4 regions of the Enterobacter sp. LM3 genome follow, and region 3 is predicted to be linked to each of the others. Evidence: predicted binding sites of a transcription regulator. Region 3 holds the regulator's gene; each other region holds the start of a gene.
The links. Region 3 encodes CRP, which controls carbon source genes, mostly activating them, when cyclic AMP is high. Its sites were predicted from a motif close to ATGTGANNNNNNTCACAT; they were not measured.
Positions count from the first base shown of each region.

Region 1: a site for CRP is predicted at 1,361-1,378, ahead of ACJ9N4_RS14660 (YjcB family protein). Genes of this name have one in related genera too.
Region 2: a site for CRP is predicted at 1,266-1,283, ahead of hpt (hypoxanthine phosphoribosyltransferase). Genes of this name have one in related genera too.
Region 4: a site for CRP is predicted at 653-670, ahead of epd (erythrose-4-phosphate dehydrogenase). Genes of this name have one in related genera too.

Region 1 is NZ_JBJURN010000013.1:60,227-62,430, forward strand. It holds gene uvrA (excinuclease ABC subunit UvrA) at 1-180, opposite strand, end outside; gene ssb1 (single-stranded DNA-binding protein SSB1) at 432-956, shown strand; gene ACJ9N4_RS14660 (YjcB family protein) at 1,017-1,298, opposite strand; gene ACJ9N4_RS14665 (sensor domain-containing diguanylate cyclase) at 1,777-2,204, shown strand, end outside.
Region 2 is NZ_JBJURN010000005.1:71,893-74,096, reverse strand. It holds gene ACJ9N4_RS08080 (glucose/quinate/shikimate family membrane-bound PQQ-dependent dehydrogenase) at 1-1,204, opposite strand, end outside; gene hpt (hypoxanthine phosphoribosyltransferase) at 1,412-1,948, shown strand; gene can (carbonate dehydratase) at 2,058-2,204, opposite strand, start outside.
Region 3 is NZ_JBJURN010000022.1:57,652-59,855, forward strand. It holds gene ACJ9N4_RS18820 (YccS/YhfK family putative transporter) at 1-734, opposite strand, end outside; gene crp (cAMP-activated global transcriptional regulator CRP) at 793-1,425, opposite strand; gene ACJ9N4_RS18830 (OsmC family protein) at 1,738-2,142, shown strand.
Region 4 is NZ_JBJURN010000003.1:273,925-276,128, reverse strand. It holds gene tkt (transketolase) at 1-478, shown strand, start outside; gene epd (erythrose-4-phosphate dehydrogenase) at 866-1,885, shown strand; gene pgk (phosphoglycerate kinase) at 1,935-2,204, shown strand, end outside.

The DNA of each region.
Region 1 (2,204 bases), on a different contig from region 3:
GTACGCAGAGAGGGACTCAACGTAACGACGCTGTCCTTCGGCATACAACGTGTCGAAAGCCAGTGAGGATTTGCCAGACCCCGAAAGCCCGGTCACGACGATGAGTTTGTCGCGAGGGATTATGAGGTTGATATTTTTGAGATTGTGGGTGCGAGCGCCCCGAACTTCGATCTTATCCATTCACCTTTCCCGGTTGGAACACGGATTGCCTGGTTTGTTTGAAGGACAACCGACTGTCAGAAACGGCTAATTATGACACAACTCGACCTGTTTGAATATACAGTATTGGAATGCAATTTCTGATTCGCTGTGCAACAATGTTGCGCTGGCGAGAGAACTCTGGAACGTGCTACGCAACTATCAAAGTGTCGCATGGAAATGGTACACTCGCGCGTTTACACTATTAAGAAACGTATTCAGGAGACACGAACATGGCCAGCAGAGGCGTAAACAAGGTGATTCTCGTCGGTAATCTGGGCCAGGACCCGGAAGTACGCTACATGCCGAGTGGTGGCGCAGTTGCCAACATTACGCTGGCTACTTCCGAATCCTGGCGTGATAAAGCGACCGGTGAGATGAAAGAGCAGACCGAATGGCACCGTGTTGTGCTGTTTGGCAAACTGGCAGAAGTGGCCGGTGAATACCTGCGTAAAGGTTCTCAGGTTTATATTGAAGGCCAGTTGCGTACCCGCAAATGGACCGATCAGTCCGGCGCTGAAAAATACACCACCGAAGTGGTGGTCAACGTTGGCGGTACCATGCAGATGCTGGGTGGCCGTCAGGGCGGTGGCGCACCAGCAGGTGGCGGCCAGCAGCAGGGCGGTTGGGGTCAGCCTCAGCAGCCACAGGGCGGCAACCAGTTCAGCGGCGGCGCGCAGTCTCGCCCGCAGCAGCAGTCTGCTCCGGCTCCGTCTAACGAACCACCAATGGACTTCGACGACGACATTCCGTTCTGATTACCAGACGCTAAAAATAAAAAACCCAGACAAGCGTCTGGGTTTTTTATTAACCAGGGATCAGGTAATCACCATCGGCCAGTCTGGCGGGGTGTGACTCATGGCTTCCACCATCACCACTTTAATATTTTCCCAGACGGCGGTGATATCCAGCAGGGTGATGCCGAGCAGACCCGTTGCGAACCAGCACGCCGCACCCAAACCCAACAGGGTGCTGATCACGGCAAGACCAGCATAGTCAGATTTACGAAACTGAATGTTCAGCGTGCTGGCTAAAAACATCAACACCGCACTCAACAAGGGCCAGCGCAGAAGAACCATGCTGGTGGTAATGGTCGCCATAAAATCCATCCTCGAAACAGCTGACGCACGACACTGAAAAAGTGTTTTTCGTTACATAATATATGTGAACTATATCACGTTTGTTGTTTTATTCGCCAGTGGTCGTGTGGTGAAAAGTGGAGGATTTATAACCACAGGAACGGTGTTGAAATCTGAGTGGAAAATATATCTTTGCAGACTAAGCAACCATTTCACTGACTCTTTATAATAAATTCATTGAGATAACAAAACCTCTGCAATGTTTCCCTGGTTGTATAATATTTACAGTCGTAAACCTATGGATTATGCTTGAGTGGACAAATAAATGTACTCGTAGCTAATGATTCAGGCTCCTGAATTTTCTGGCCTTTTTACTATTATGTATTATTTTAATTACACACGGCGTTATTTGATTTCGCTGAAATGGTCTCCACTTCATGCTTTTTGAATCTGAAGAAAGCTGCGTTCTTTTTATCGTTTAATCATCTGCGAAAAAATAATGAAAGAAAAACGACGTGAGATTGTTAATGACAGCGCGCGGGCGTTGCACGCGCTGGCGAAGCTGATGCCTCTGCTTAACGCTCAGTGTTCACTGGCGGAAATGCTGGAGACTATCAACCGGGCACTGGGATCAACGCTTGCCTGGATAAGCGTTGATAATGATGGGCTGCAGCGCGTGGTCTGTGCGGGTGAGGTGGCCTGCCATTCGTTTGAAGTCACTGATTTTCTTGCCAGCACGCTGCTACAGCGAAATCACCGTTCGTGGCGGGTGGTTTACTGGAAAGAGAAAATTGGCCATTCGTTATTTTCCCCTCAGCACCCTGGTTACGCACAATTACAAAGCGGTGTGTTATGCAAACTTTCAACTCATGACTGGCATTGTAGCGGTTATTTCTTTTTGGCATTTGAGGAAAAATTATATTCTTT
Region 2 (2,204 bases), on a different contig from region 3:
TTGGCGAGTTAAAGGTAAAGGTGTGTTCGTCTGAGGGGATCGCGTTTGGATCTTTCGCACCCGGGTCGAAGGCCCACAGCAGTTTACCGGTATTCACGTCGAAGCCACGGATAACGCCAGAGGTTTCGCGGGTAGAGAAGTTATCCGTTACCGAACCGGCAACCACAATGGTTTTATCGGTGATGATCGGCGGTGAAGTTGGCTCATACAGACCCGGCGTGGTGTCCGGCATGTTGGTCTGCAGATTCAGGATACCTTTGTTGGCAAAGGTTTCGCACAGCTTGCCCGTTTCTGCGTTGACGGCAAACAGACGGCCATCGTTCACCGGCAGCATAATGCGGCGAGGGCAGTCGGCCACCACTTCAGGGCTTGCATTATCGGCACGCGCTTCGTGGTAAGAGACGCCACGGCAGGTGACATGCTGGAAGGACGGGTTGGCATTCAGCTGTGGATCGAAGTGCCATTTCTCTTTACCGGTGGCGGCATCAAGCGCGAACAGACGCTGGTGGGCGGTACACAGATAAAGCATGTCACCGACTTTAATCGGCGTCACTTCGTTGGTCAGTTCACCCGGATCGTTTGGCATCTTCAGGTCGCCGGTACGGAATACCCAGGCTTCCTTCAGGTTTTTAACGTTATCCGCGTTGATTTGCTTCAGCGGGGAGTAGCGTTGACCTTCCTGATTACGACCATAGGCCGGCCAGTCTCCGTCAGCGACCTGAGAGATGGCTGCAGCAGGCGTTGATTCCGTATTGAGCGTACCTTTGATCTCCTGCGGGTCGTTAAAACCGGCCCAGGTCAGGATACCGCCGCTGATCAGCAGAGCGACAACGAGCGCTGCTACGGCACCGCTGGACGGTACAATCAGGCGACGCCAGACAAACGGCAAAATCAGCCAGATACCAAAGAACACCAGAATGTCACTGCGTGGCGTCAGTGCCCAGAAGTCGAACCCGGCTTCCCAGACGCCCCAGATCATGGTTGCGAGGAGGAGGGCAGCATAAAGCCACAGTGCAGATTGCTTTCTGCGCCAGAGCAGGACGGTTACGCCAAGCATAACCAGGCCCGCAATCGGGTAGTACCAGGAACCGCCAATTGCGACCAGCCAGACGCCACCGATTAACAGGTACAAGCCGCAAAAGGCGGCAAATAGCGCTGTTAGTGTCACCAGTAGACGCGACTGTTGAGTTTTTGTTTCAGCCATAGAAAATGTACTCGTCAGTTTTGTTAATTATTTGCTAGCAATTAATTATAGGTATTAGCAAGTGTGATCGGAATCACAAAAATTGCTTTTTATAACTCATACGCCAGGGTTATCCATTTGCTGGTATAATGGCGAGCTTGCGTATCGATGCTGGAAGATGATTCATCCGCATTGAGAGATTTTCATTAAAATCATATGGTTAGTAATATGAAACATACTGTTGAAGTGATGATCCCGGAAGCCGAGATCAAAGCGCGTATCGCCGAACTGGGTCGTCAAATCACCGAACATTACAAGGACAGCGGCAGCGAAATGGTGCTGGTGGGTCTTCTGCGTGGCTCTTTCATGTTTATGGCAGACCTGTGCCGTGAAGTGCAGGTGTCACATGAGGTCGATTTTATGACCGCCTCCAGCTACGGCAGCGGCATGTCCACAACCCGTGATGTGAAAATCCTGAAAGATCTGGATGAAGATATTCGTGGCAAAGATGTGTTGATCGTTGAGGACATCATCGACTCTGGCAACACGCTCTCTAAAGTGCGCGAGATCCTGAGCCTGCGTGAACCGAAATCCCTGGCCATTTGTACCCTGCTGGATAAACCAAGCCGTCGTGAAGTGCAGGTACCTGTGGAATATGTCGGTTTCGCCATTCCTGACGAGTTCGTTGTGGGTTATGGCATTGACTACGCGCAGCGTTATCGCCATCTGCCGTATGTCGGGAAAGTGGTGCTGCTGGACGAGTAATACTCGTTGGGTGTGGTCTGGTGCCCTCACCCTGGCCCTCTCTCACAGTGAGAGGGAGAAAACGTAGGCCGGGTAAGGCGTAGCCGCCACCCGGCTTTTTTACGGGCACTTATTTATGGTTTACGTGCTTGAGTTTGAGGTTTGCAATACCCGAACGGTAGCGCTGCTCCAGCGTTTCACGGTTAGTGGCGGTCACTTCCAGGTTACGCAGCAAACCATCATGAATGCCGTACGCCCAGCCGTGGACGGACACTTT
Region 3 (2,204 bases):
CTTACCGAGATATGCTCCTGCAGATCCAGCCCCACCTGGAATACGCGGAGCAGCCGTTTGTACTCATGGTTTTTATTGGCGGCGAGCATATGTAGCTGTTGGTAACACTGGCTGATGAGATCCACCACTTTCTGCTGGCGTGCCAGCAGCGGCGGCAGTGATTTTTCCGGATCGGTGTGCTGGGTGAGCAGGGTGTACTTTGCTTCACAGTAATCCGCCAGCAGGATATAGAGCAGGCTCAGGGATTCGCGCAGCGGCTGTTCCCGCCACATCCAGAACCAGAACCAGTTAAACAACCCGTACCATAGCGTGCCGAGAGCGTAGATCAGCAGCGGCTCCCACACCGGCATATTACCCGCGAGGCTAAGGGTAAAGATGGCCGCAATCAGCGAGGCAGGTAGCAGGCGGGCATGCAGTGAGCTGATTTCAGCCGTTACTCCCAGCGTCATCGCCAGCACGGTTAAAATCAGCGGCAGCGGGATATCGCGGGTCAGCAGGAGTTGCACGGCGAGGCTACAGCCAGCAAACAGGCAGCCACCAATAATCAGACGTTTGAAAAATCGCTTATGGGGCGTGTCCAGACCGGCGATGTTGCAGCAGGCGGGAACGAGAGAAAACAGCAGACCCTGTTGAAGGTGTCCGAGGATCAAACCCACGGCCACAGGAAGGCACAACACCAGCGTTTGTCGCAGTGCATAGTTAACTTCCGGGTGGTAGATCAGCCTGCGCCACATGGGGGAATAGAGACAAAAACGGCGTGACACCTTGCGATGACACGCCGTTTGGCCGGAATTAACGAGTTCCGTAAACCACGATGGTTTTACCGTGCGCGGAGATCAGATTCTGGTCTTCCAGCATTTTCAGGATACGACCCACTGTTTCACGAGAGCAACCGACGATCTGACCAATTTCCTGACGGGTGATTTTAATTTGCATACCGTCCGGGTGGGTCATGGCATCTGGTTGTTTCGCCAGGTTCAGCAGCGTCTGCGCGATACGACCGGTCACGTCGAGGAAGGCAAGGTTGCCCACTTTCTCAGACGTAACCTGCAGACGGCGAGCCATCTGGGAAGAAAGACGCATCAGGATGTCCGGGTTAACCTGGATCAACTGACGGAATTTCTTGTAGGAGATTTCAGCCACTTCACATGCTGTTTTTGCACGAACCCAGGCACTACGTTCCTGGCCTTCTTCAAACAGGCCCAGTTCGCCGATGAAATCGCCCTGGTTCAGATAAGAAAGGATCATCTCTTTCCCTTCTTCATCTTTGATCAGCACTGCCACCGAGCCTTTGACGATGTAATACAACGTTTCCGCTTTTTCACCCTGGTGAATCAGCGTGCTCTTCGATGGGTACTTATGAATGTGGCAATGAGACAAGAACCATTCGAGAGTCGGGTCTGTTTGCGGTTTGCCAAGCACCATGCGCTGTTATCCTCTGTTATAAGCTGTCTCCAGAGTCATAAATCGCATCCTGACTCTGGGGTTGCAATCGAATTCTTACCCATACCTGGGAAGTCGGCTGTCGTAACGTTTCGCAGCCAGTAAAGTTTGATGTCCTCTGCATACATGTGTAACGTCAATGTATTACTGTAGCATCCTGAGTGTTTTAGCATAGCTTTCGCCGCGTGTCTCCTGGTGTCTCGCTTCAGCATGACGCAGGTCGCCTTCCATTGCGAGAAATGTAACGCGCGCGTAATCTGTCACCAAAAATGCAACGTTGGAGTTAAGGAATATATGCAAGCGCGTGTGAAATGGGTTGAAGGTTTAACGTTCCTGGGCGAATCCGCTTCCGGGCACCAGATTTTGATGGATGGTAACTCCGGCGATAAAGCGCCAAGTCCAATGGAGATGGTGCTGATGGCCGCTGGTGGATGCAGTGCCATCGACGTGGTGTCGATTTTGCAAAAAGGCCGTCACGACGTGACCGGCTGCGAAGTCAAGCTCACGTCCGAACGTCGCGAAGAGGCACCGCGCCTGTTTACGCACATCAACCTGCATTTTGTTGTTACTGGCACAGCGCTGAAGGACGCGGCGGTATCACGCGCGGTCGATCTTTCGGCTGAAAAATACTGCTCTGTGGCGTTAATGCTGGAGAAAGCGGTAAAAATCACGCATTCGTATGAAGTGATTGAGGCGTGAAGTCGGGGGCATCGTGCGCGTAGATGCCCTCACCGTAACCCTCTCCCACGGGGCTGAGGGTT
Region 4 (2,204 bases), on a different contig from region 3:
CGGTGTTGAGCGTCAGGACGGCCCGACCGCGCTGATCCTCTCCCGTCAGAACCTGGCACAGCAGGAGCGTACTGCAGAGCAGCTGGCGAACATCGCTCGCGGTGGTTACGTACTGAAAGATTGCGCGGGTCAGCCTGAGCTTATCTTCATTGCAACCGGTTCTGAGGTTGAGCTGGCTGTTGCGGCATGGGACAAACTGTCTGCCGAAGGCGTTAAAGCGCGCGTGGTTTCCATGCCGTCTACCGATGCATTCGACAAGCAGGATGCAGCATACCGTGAATCCGTACTGCCGAAAGCTGTCTCTGCACGCGTTGCAGTGGAAGCAGGTATTGCAGACTACTGGTTCAAATACGTAGGTCTGAACGGCGCTATCGTCGGTATGACCACCTTCGGTGAATCTGCTCCGGCAGAACTGCTGTTCGAAGAGTTCGGCTTCACCGTTGAGAACGTTGTCGCGAAAGCGAAAGAACTGCTGTAATTGCTAGTTGGGTGCGGGCTGGTGCCCTCACCCCGACCCTCTCCCACGGGAGAGGGTGCCAACACTAAAAACGGTAACCCTGGGGTTACCGTTTTGCTTTCACCACGCCACCCGGTTTTTTTGTATCTGCTATTCCTGATCCTTGTAACGCCGCTGTAAATTATTCCATTGAAAATGTGACGCAAGTCATATAGCTGTCTTATTGCTCTGGACAGACATTCCTTTTATTCCCTGATTCGCTTATTCTAGCTGAAGCGTTTCAGTCGATTAAATGTTCGACAATTGACCAATCAGTCGCAGTTTGTGACAGGCAAGGATTCCCCTTCGGGCGTAGCTGGATTACTCTTTCAGCCACCTCAAATTCAGGGATAGCTTTGCAGGAGATCTATGACCGTACGCGTAGCGATTAATGGCTTCGGTCGCATCGGGCGTAACGTGGTTCGTGCTTTATATGAATCCGGGCGTCGTGCGGAAATGACCGTGGTGGCAATCAATGAACTGGCTGATGCTGAGGGCATGGCGCATTTGTTGAAATATGACACCAGCCACGGGCGCTTTGCCTGGGATGTTCGCCAGGAAGGGGATCAGCTGTTTGTCGGTGATGATGCCATTCGCGTGCTGCACGAGAGAAGCATTGCCGGGTTGCCGTGGCGTGAACTGAGGGTGGATGTGGTGCTTGACTGTACCGGTGTGTACGGCAGCCGCGAACACGGTGAAGCGCATCTGGCGGCAGGTGCGAAAAAAGTCCTGTTCTCCCATCCCGGCAGTAACGACCTCGACGCCACCGTCGTCTTTGGCGTGAACCAGCATGAGCTGAAAGCCGAACATCGCATTGTTTCCAATGCTTCCTGCACCACCAACTGCATTATTCCGGTCATTAAACTGTTAGACGATGCATATGGCATTGAATCCGGCACCGTGACCACGATCCACTCAGCCATGCACGATCAGCAGGTGATCGATGCCTATCATCCGGATCTACGCCGCACGCGTGCGGCGAGTCAGTCAATCATTCCGGTTGATACAAAGCTTGCTGCAGGGATCACCCGTATTTTCCCGCAGTTTAACGACCGTTTTGAAGCGATTGCTGTACGTGTACCGACTATCAACGTTACGGCAATTGACCTCAGCGTCACGGTGAAAAAACCGGTAAAAGCCTGTGAAGTCAACCTGTTGCTGCAAAAAGCGGCACAGGGTACATTTCATGGTATAGTTGACTATACGGAATTACCGTTGGTCTCAGTAGATTTTAACCACGACCCGCACAGTGCCATCGTTGATGGTACACAAACGCGCGTCAGTGGTTCACACCTTATCAAGACGCTGGTCTGGTGCGATAACGAATGGGGCTTTGCTAACCGAATGCTCGACACCACGTTAGCAATGGCCGCTCAAGGTTTCAGGTAAGACGCATCGTGCGTCTGCAAAACTTTAAGAATCAACGAGAGGATTCACCATGTCTGTAATTAAGATGACCGATCTGGATCTGGCAGGTAAACGCGTTTTCATCCGTGCCGACCTGAACGTACCGGTTAAAGATGGCAAAGTGACCAGCGACGCGCGTATTCGTGCATCTCTGCCAACCATCGAGCTGGCCCTGAAGCAGGGTGCAAAAGTGATGGTAACCTCCCACCTGGGTCGTCCAACTGAAGGCGAGTACAACGAAGAGTTCTCTCTGCTGCCAGTTGTTAATTACCTGAAAGACAAACTGTCCAACCCGGTTCGT